3 regions of the Paraglaciecola sp. 25GB23A genome follow, and region 2 is predicted to be linked to each of the others. Evidence: predicted binding sites of a transcription regulator. Region 2 holds the regulator's gene; each other region holds the start of a gene.
What was found. The regulator sigma-54, encoded in region 2, starts transcription at its own class of promoters, with help from an activator protein. The targets are predictions, from matches to a motif close to GTTGGCACGNNNNTNGNNT.
Positions count from the first base shown of each region.

Region 1: the regulator sigma-54 is predicted to act here: its motif matches at 2,108-2,126, upstream of xdp1 (exosortase-dependent surface protein XDP1).
Region 3: the regulator sigma-54 is predicted to act here: its motif matches at 1,626-1,644, upstream of flhA (flagellar biosynthesis protein FlhA).

Region 1 is NZ_JBDYKM010000021.1:63,486-66,775, forward strand. It holds gene prsT (XrtA/PEP-CTERM system TPR-repeat protein PrsT) at 1-1,057, opposite strand, end outside; gene xdp1 (exosortase-dependent surface protein XDP1) at 1,241-2,056, opposite strand; gene pssA (CDP-diacylglycerol--serine O-phosphatidyltransferase) at 2,413-3,228, shown strand.
Region 2 is NZ_JBDYKM010000003.1:288,313-291,602, forward strand. It holds gene lptA (lipopolysaccharide transport periplasmic protein LptA) at 1-551, shown strand, start outside; gene lptC (LPS export ABC transporter periplasmic protein LptC) at 1-37, shown strand, start outside; gene lptB (LPS export ABC transporter ATP-binding protein) at 551-1,276, shown strand; gene ABKW31_RS08550 (RNA polymerase factor sigma-54) at 1,346-2,827, shown strand; gene hpf (ribosome hibernation promoting factor) at 2,853-3,140, shown strand; gene ptsN (PTS IIA-like nitrogen regulatory protein PtsN) at 3,156-3,290, shown strand, end outside.
Region 3 is NZ_JBDYKM010000001.1:746,726-750,015, forward strand. It holds gene fliR (flagellar biosynthetic protein FliR) at 1-343, shown strand, start outside; gene flhB (flagellar biosynthesis protein FlhB) at 356-1,480, shown strand; gene flhA (flagellar biosynthesis protein FlhA) at 1,684-3,290, shown strand, end outside.

The DNA.
Region 1 (3,290 bases), on a different contig from region 2:
GTCCCATAGAAATATAGATTTCAGTTAGCATAGCTGTTGCATTGATATCTTGACGATTTTTATTGACGTACTTACCCAAGGTGACGCGTGCCTGCTCAAAGTTGCCTTGCACATATTCTGTCATGCCTTTTACAAAAAGTAGGGAATCTTGTTTTTCAAAAGTTGAATCGTTAACCAAAGTTAACTTACTACTGAGATCATCTAGTATATTATTAGCCAATTCACCTTGTTCATTCTTAGATAAAATCCAACTGCTTAATAACATAGCAAAGGGATCATCAGGGGTTTGTTTGATAATGCTATCAGCAATAACTTTTGCTTCTTCCAACTGACTGTTTGAAATTAAGGCATAGGCCAGAGAACGCCTAGTGACAGGATCCTCGGGTTCTATTTTCAACGCAGTGCGATAATATTCGATTGCTTTTGTAATGTTGCCTTGAGCTTCTGTAATTTTTCCCTTTAGATGCCAAGTGCGATGGTCACCAGGCGCTATCTTTAATGAACGGTTGGCTTCCAACTCAGCACTATCTAGTTTGTTTGCGCTTAAATCTAAAAAAGCCAAACTATTAATGGCTCTGGTGTTGTTTGGAAATAGGCGGATAGCGCGGTTATATTCGGCTCTGGCAAGTTCTGGTTGTCCCAAACTACTATAAGCGCTTGCAGATAGCATTTTCCATTCAAAATTGCTCTCGTCTGTAAGTTTATAACCTTTTCCCAATTCTATTACGTCTTGATACTGTTGATTAAATGTTAGTACGTTACCGAGCGGTTGTAGTACCAAATTCATATCTATTTTGTATTCAAGCGCTTGTCGAAATTCTTTGATAGCCTCATCATAATAGCCATTTCGCGTCATCAATTGACCCAGAAGAAGTTTCGCTGGTAAGTTTTTGGGGTTCGCCTGTAAAGCATTTTTTAAATAAATATAAGATGCATCAAATTCTTGATTTTGATAAGACTGTAAGGCCGATTCATAATAGTTATCAGCTGAATGAGCCGCCATTGCAATACTCAACAAAAAGAAAGTTATAATAATGGGCTTTAAAAAGAACTTCATGGCTTAAACCTTAAAATAAGTGAACGGAATAACTTAAACTTGATCGACCGAAATATTAACGCATTTATGTTGTGAAATGTTGAATAAGATTAAGCTGGCTTATAAAAAATAAGCACCTCAAATGTGATGGTAAAAAAAAGAGATGACTAAAGTCATCTCTTTTTTTGTCACGCTACTATTTTATTATGCAGTTTTTTTAGTTCTGCGGGCATAGATGCCTAAAGCACCCACTAATAATAACCCGAATGCAGAAGGCGCAGGGACATCAGTAGGAGGAGTTGTTGTTGTATTACCTTTAAAACCTTTAATTTTAAAGGCATCAATTGCACCAGTTCCTAAAGAGCCTTCGTCATTAAGAGTGTGCCCAAAGATGCTATTATATGCTCCTACCAACCAGTATTGCGAAGATATCTTACCTTGTGATATATCCCCTTGGTTTATAGAATAATATCCAGTTGAGTTTGCATCATAATTACCAACAGTAATCCAATCCCCAGATGTTGCTACATCAGACCATGTTGAGCGTGATGTGGTATTAATATTCGCTCCAGAAAAAGCTAATACTGTGAAGTCAGCATCATCATATATCCAGCCAAAATTAATTGATGTCAACTCAACGGATGTATCAAAACTAACTAAAGCCATGTCGTAATCTCGTCCATCACCTTCATTTTTATTATCGAAAGCATGTCCTGGGTAATCGTTCCTGTCTTCATCTTGATTGACTATACCCCAGCCATTTCCTGAATAATAATAGAAACCAGCGCTTTCTATACCTTCATCATTGCGGTTATTTGTATCAGCCCATGCTGACAAATCAGCATTTAATGTAGTGGCATTGTCTGTATTTGTACCGGTTGATGAAAGATTAGATGAGCCGTTTGAGCCCGCCCCTGCATTTAATTGCCATTCCCACGTTGTTGTTCCAGCAGTTGCATTAGCAGCAAATCCGATGGACGCTAAAACACATGCTTTTTTCAAAATCGATATTAACTTCATTTTTATTACCCCAATTACTAAAGTTCGAGTTAGTCCCTCTTTGATTTCGGTAAGCAAAAATAAAGCCAAAAATTTATTTTGTTTTAAAAACAGTTGCTTAACTCGTATCGTTGGTTTTTATTCTAATAATGTGTAAAAATACCTGACAGTATTGCCTTGAACTGTATACAACGGGACTCATTGTCTTTATTTAACGTCACTTGTTAAATATATTATTAGCCTGCTATGTATACATACTCATATGTAAGTGTTTATCAGCCAAGGGAGAAAGTGTCATTCACGGTTTATTACTATTAGTATCTTTATAATTTATTTGACTGTGATATCTTGCCAACACTAAATTTTGGAGTTTTAAAATGCCTGAACAAAGACGTAGAGGTATCTACCTACTACCTAACTTACTAACCACCGCTGGACTCTTTTCGGGTTTCTTCGCCATTGTCTCTTCTATGAACGGACGTTTTGAGGCCGCCGCGGTCGCTATTTTTGTTGCGATGATATTTGATGGGCTTGATGGTCGAGTGGCACGCATGACAAATACTCAAAGTGCTTTTGGTGCTGAATATGACTCAATGGCAGACATGGTGTCATTTGGTGTGGCGCCCGCATTAGTGGCGTATAACTGGGGTTTAACTGACCTAGGCAAGATTGGTTGGTTAGCCGCCTTTATATATGTATCTGGTGCAGCACTTCGATTAGCCAGGTTTAATACCCAAATAGGAATTGCTGACAGTCGCTACTTTCAGGGGCTAGCCAGTCCGGCCGCCGCTGCATTGGTTGCTGGTCTTGTATGGGTTGGTGTGGAATATCAGATTGATGGCAGCACTGTTGGTATAGTAGTGGCATTATTAACAGGTGTGGCAGGTTTATTAATGGTCAGCAACTTTAAATACAATTCTTTTAAAGAATTGAATTTACATGGCAAAGTCCCTTTTGTTGCCCTACTTATTATCATGTTGATATTTGTGGTGGTAGCAACAGAGCCGGCCTTAGTTCTGTTTATCTCTTTTGCCTTGTATGCGCTCGCTGGTCCAATCAACACCTTTAGAAGTGTTGACAAGGTGCGTCTAGAAGATGTGGTAGGGGATTCGCCTGAGGAAGATGCCGACTTTGTACGTGAGGACATTAAAGCAAAAACCAAAGAAAGTACCAAAGAAGAAGAGCCTAAGTAAGGCGACTTCTTCTAAAAGGTAAACAACAAAGGCAGCTAATACTGCCTTTGTTGCGTTTTAGG
Region 2 (3,290 bases):
TGTTAAAACCGTTTTCCAACCTACTACTAGGCATTAGTATCAGCCTTGCGGTTGGTTATTCAACCATAAGTTATGCTGGTAAAGATGATTTTTCTAAAACCATCGAAATCGCGTCTGAGCAATCGTTCTTGGATCGAATTGCCAAAAAGTCAATTTACAAAGGCAGTGTCCTTATCACTCAAGGTTCATTGGTGCTGCAAGCTGATGAAATGGAGATTGATGCCAGCAAAGGTCAAGATAAAGAAGTGTTTGTGGCGATGGGCTCACCCGCTAAATATTCCCAACGTCAGGAAAATGGCAAAATGGTGCATGCCACAGCCAATAAAATTGAATATCACCGCCAAACACGGACCTTGTCTCTAGAGGGGAATGCTGAAGTAGAACAAAATAGTAGTAGTGTCAAAGGCAACTCGATTATTTTTAACATGGAACTTGAGCAAATCATGGCACAAGGTCAAGACCAAGGTAGTGGCCGAGTTATAACGATTTTACAGCCCGAAGCTAAAGACAGCAAAACCCAAACCATTCCTGAACAGGATCCACAACCATAATGGCCATTCTAAAAGCGACCCATTTGGCAAAATCCTACAAATCACGTCAAGTAGTGCGGGATGTCAGTATAGAAGTATCGTCTGGGCAAATTGTTGGTTTACTCGGCCCTAATGGGGCGGGCAAGACAACCACGTTTTACATGATTGTAGGCTTGGTCCCCTTAGATAAGGGCGAAATATTTATCGACCAACAGGAACTCACACTGCAACCAATGCATGTGCGCGCTAGGCAAGGTATTGGTTATTTACCGCAAGAAGCTTCAATTTTTCGCAAATTAACGGTATATCAAAATTTAATGGCCATACTACAGACGCGCAAAGAGCTCTCAACTGAACAAAGAGAAATGCAGGCTGATGCACTATTAGATGAATTTAATATTAATCATATTCGCAACAGCTTAGGCATGAGTTTGTCAGGCGGCGAACGACGTCGGGTTGAAATAGCAAGGGCCTTATCGGCTGAGCCAAAATTTATTTTATTGGATGAACCTTTTGCTGGAGTGGATCCCATATCGGTTAATGATATCAAAAAGATTATCCAACATTTGCGCGATAGAGGTATAGGCGTGCTGATCACTGACCACAATGTGCGAGAAACCCTCGATGTATGCGAAAAAGCGTATATCGTCAGCCATGGTGAACTCATTGCTGCCGGAACCTCACAAGAAGTATTAAGTGATCAACGTGTAAGAGATGTATACCTTGGTGAGCAATTCAGGCTATAGTAAAGCTATGGCATGGCATGATATTTCGCACGGTTAAATTAACCCCAACGGACTAAGCATAAGAAGTAAATGAAACCCTCTTTACAGTTAAAATTTAGCCAACAACTCACGATGACGCCTCAATTGCAGCAAGCGATTAGGCTATTGCAACTTTCTACCTTGGATTTACAACAAGAAATTCAAGAGGCTTTAGATTCTAACCCATTATTAGAAGTAACTGACCCCTTCGAAAATCCCACCGGTGATAGTGCTTTAGAAACTAATTTTGGTTCTGATGGCTCAAACGACCGGGTCGAAGTGGATGCTGCAACTATTGAGACTGGGGATGCATTACAAAACAATGATATTCCTCAAGATTTGCCCTTAGATAGCACCTGGGACGAATACATTAGCGCGTCATCAGCTCCCTCTATGTCCTCAAGCAGCTTTAGTGTTGATGACGACCAAGTTTTTCAGGGAGAAACCACCGACAATATTCAAGAACACTTGTTATGGCAAATGCGCCTCACGCATTTTAGTGATACAGATATTTCTATCGCCATGGCCATTATTGATTCTATTGATGAGTCAGGTTACCTGACTATTAGTGCGGACGAAGTCCTCGCTAGTTTGTACGATGAAGAAATTGAACTAGATGAAGTGGAGTGTGTACTTAAACGCATTCAAATGTTTGACCCTATCGGTTCTGGTTCACGCAGTCCGCAAGAATGTTTATTGATCCAATTAAATCAGTTTGCTATCGAAACACCTTGGTTAGCTGAAGCCAAGATGCTTATTACCGATTATTGTGACTTAATTGGTAGCAAAGATTACCGTACCTTAATGCGTAAGACTCGTCTAAAAGAAGATGAGTTGCGTGAAGCAATGCGACTTCTGCAAACTCTGAATCCAAGGCCGGGTAGCGCGCTTATTGTCGGCGAACCCGAGTATGTAATCCCTGACGTTTCCGTGACTAAAAAAAATGGCCGTTGGATGGTTGAACTCAACCCTGACAGTTTGCCCAAGCTCAATGTCAATCAGCAATATGCGGCCATGAGCAAGAGCACAAAAAATAGTACTGATAGTCAATTTATCCGTTCGCATTTACAAGAAGCCAAATGGTTTATTAAAAGCGTTGAAAGTCGCAATGAGACCTTACTCAAAGTATCCAATTGCATTGTACAGCAGCAAATTGGTTTTTTTGAACATGGTCCAGAAATGATGAAACCAATGGTGTTAAATGATGTCGCAGAAATGGTGGATATGCATGAATCAACTATTTCACGTGTGACAACCCAAAAATATATGCATACCCCCAGAGGTATATTTGAGCTCAAGTACTTCTTTTCTAGTCATGTTGCCACAGATGTGGGAGGAGAATGCTCCTCAACAGCAATTAGGGCATTGATTAAAAAATTAGTCGCAGCCGAAAAACCCAGTAAACCTCTGAGTGATAGTAAGATTGCTCAACTGTTGGCTGACCAAGGCATAGTCGTGGCTCGGCGAACAATAGCAAAATATAGGGAGTCTTTATTGATCCCTCCGTCTAACCAACGTAAGAGTCTTTTATAGGCAAATTAAAAAAGGAAGAGGCGATATGCAAATAAACCTAACTGGTCATCATTTAGAAATTACCGATTCACTACGCGATTATGTCGATTCAAAATTTACTAAACTTGAACGACACTATGATCATATTAATAATGTACATGTCATCTTAAATGTTGAAAAGCTGAATCAGAAGGCTGAAGCAACCCTTCACCTTAGTGGCGCAGAAGTTTTCGCCAATGCTGAACATTTAGACATGTATGCCGCCATTGATGCTTTAATCGATAAGCTTGATAGACAAGTGATTAAGCACAAGGAAAAAGCTAAACGCCATTAAGTGACTCAGTAAATAATGGAAATTAAAGACGTTCTTCACCCTGACTGCACTTTATGTGCAGTGCAGGGTACCAGTAAAAAACGGATCCTCGAACTTATCAGCAATATCGCGAGTAAGCATATTGTCGATATTGATCAGGCCACGATACTC
Region 3 (3,290 bases), on a different contig from region 2:
GATCAGAATGATAGTACTCAGTTTTGAAGCTCTGCCAATTGGTGAGGCTTGGTTGACGGGGGAACAATTTCGTGAAATAGCACATTGGGCAAGTTGGATGTTTGTATCGGCCATTACTATATCGCTCGCCCCAATTATTTCTTTATTAATCGTTAATTTGGCGTTTGGCATAATGACCAAAGCGGCACCACAGTTAAACGTTTTTAGTCTTGGTTTTTCAATTGCGCAAATTATGGGGCTATTTATTATGTGGCTTACCTTGGATAATTTAACCCATCACTTTGAAGTACTTTGGGATCGGGCTCAGTTGTTGATGTGTCAACTTCTGCAAGTCTGTCAATAAGGGAGAGTAGCCATGGCTGATGAGAGTGATAAGACCGAAGACCCCACGGGAAAAAAGGTCGATGATTCGCGAAAAAAGGGGCAGATTGCCCGTTCAAAAGAACTTTCTACTGCCTTGGTTTTAGTGATCAGTGGCATTGGTTTTATCGTCATGGGATCAAGTATTGCTGAAGCACTTTTCAAAATCAGCCAGCGCACTTTTACCTTATCTCGAGATGAAACTTATGACTATAACCATATGTTTCAGGCTTGGGGTTTAGCCATTGAAACGATCAGCTATCCTGTTTTACTGTTTTTAACGATTGTGGCCATTGCCGGTATTTATGGCAATATTGCGTTGGGTGGCTACAACTTTACTTGGGAATCAGCCTCAGTTAAAGCGAGTAAACTTAATCCATTAGCAGGCTTGAAACGCATGTTTGGTATGAATGGTTTAGTTGAACTATTAAAGGCTCTGGCTAAATTTTTCATTGTTGCAGCTATGGCTTATTTTGCGATGAATATTTTCCATGAAGAAGCTTTACACATCGATATGGAATTGTATCCAATGAATTTATTCCATGCCATGGATATGGTCGAATGGAGCTTTTTAATCATGTGTTGCGCCCTGATACCCATCGCCGCTTTTGATGTGCCCTATCAGGCATGGAAACATAACAAAGAAATGAAAATGTCTAAGCAAGAAGTCAAGGATGAGCGCAAAAATTCCGATGGTGATCCTCTTGTTAAAAGTCGCATTCGACGTCTCCAATACCAGAGTGCTGCAAGGCGCATGATGCAGGAGGTTCCGACCGCGGATGTAGTCGTTACTAACCCAACTCATTATTCCATTGCCCTAAAATACGATAAACAGGGAACAAAAGCGCCGACGGTAGTAGCTAAAGGCGTAGATGAACTGGCCATGCATATTCGAAAAATTGCTAATGCCCATGAAGTGCCAATTATTGAATCACCGATGTTAGCCCGTGCAATCTACTATTCCACTGAAGCGGATCAAGCGATTCCTGAAAAGTTATTTATGGCTGTGGCTCAAGTATTGGCCTATGTCTATCAATTAAAAGCCTACAAAAATGGTAAGGGAAAACGTCCTAAACCACTCAGAAAAGACTTACCTATCCCGCCAGAATTAAGACGGTAAACTATCGGATATCGGATATCGGATATCGCATATCGTTATAAAATTTATGCTTAGTTAGGCTGATTGTCAGCAAAGTTTGCTCTGCGCAAGACCTAATTACTTAGGTCTTGCTCAAAATATAAGCATGTGTTTTTAGCAAGCTCAACTTGGCTTACTAGTTGCATTCTGACAAGTAATCGCAAACAAGTGTCAAACTTTCGTTCATGGAACTAGCCAGTTATTTTAATCAGTTCGACAAAAAGCAATTAAAGAATGTTGCTTCAGGACTGGGTGCGCCCATTGTTTTGCTCGCTATTCTGGGCATGGTTATTTTACCCATGCCCGCCTTTTTATTGGATATATTATTTAGCTTTAATATCGCCCTCTCCTTAGTGGTTATTTTAGTGGCAATGCTCACTAAAAAGCCGGTTGATTTTGGTATTTTCCCTCTGGTGTTACTGATTGCTACAGTACTACGCCTTGCTCTAAATGTTGCTTCAACTCGCATCGTATTGCTGGAAGGACACGAAGGTGCTGACTCTGCAGGAAAGGTAATCCAAGCCTTTGGAGAAGTTGTCATCGGCGGAAACTTTGCGGTAGGTATCGTTGTTTTTGCTATTTTGTTAATTATTAACTTTAAGGTAGTTACCGCTGGTGCTGGCCGTATTTCTGAGGTGAGTGCTAGATTTACTTTAGATGCTATGCCCGGTAAGCAAATGGCTATTGATGCCGATTTAAATGCGGGCTTTATTGATCAAGATGAAGCGCGTAAACGCCGTATTGAAGTGACCAGTGAAGCCGATTTTTATGGCTCTATGGATGGAGCATCGAAATTTGTAAAAGGAGATGCGGTAGCTGGGCTTTTTATCATGTTAATTAATATTGTTGGCGGTCTATTTATTGGCATGATCCAACATGATTTAGGTTTTGGTGAAGCGATTGAAATCTATACTCTATTAACCATAGGTGATGGATTAGTTGCTCAGATCCCATCACTTCTTTTATCTGTTGCAACGGCCATTATTGTTACGCGGGAAAATGACTCCCAAGATATGGGGCAAGAGTTAACTAAACAGTTGGGTAACCAACAAGCGCTATGGATAACCTCGGGTATTTTGTTTGTTATGGGCGTGGTGCCTGGGATGCCTCATGTGGCCTTTCTAGGTTTTAGTGCCGTGGTGGGAGGCTACGCTTACTTTACTTACTGGCGCGCCAAACAAATTGCAAATGAACCGCAATTACTAAGTAATTTGCCGGAACAAAGTCGTCAACCAAGTGAAATTAAAGAACTGGGTTGGGATGATGTGCAACACGTTGATACCATTGGCCTAGAAGTTGGTTATCGTCTTATTCCTTTAGTAGACAAAGCCCAAGGTGGTGAATTATTAACCCGTATTAAAGGCGTGCGTAAAAAATTATCGCAAGAGCTGGGTTTTTTAATTCCTCCCGTGCACATTCGCGACAATTTAGATTTAAACCCCAACAGTTATACCATTTCGATGTTAGGTGTCACGGTGGGGGATGCTGAGCTCAGTCACGATGATGAGCTAGCGATTAACCCAGGACAAGTCTTCGGTAAAGTAGAAGGTAAAGCAACCAAAGATCCTGCTTTTGGCCTAGATGCCGTATGGATTAAAGCCAGTCAACGCGAACATGCTCAAACACTGGGTTATACAGTCGTTGACGCGGCAACAGTTGTAGCAACCCATTTAAGTCAATTGTTGACCAATAATGCCTATCAATTATTAGGCTACGAAGAGGTTCAGCAACTGCTCGACTTACTGGCCAAAAATAGCCCCAAACTAGTTGAAGGCCTAGTGCCAGATATATT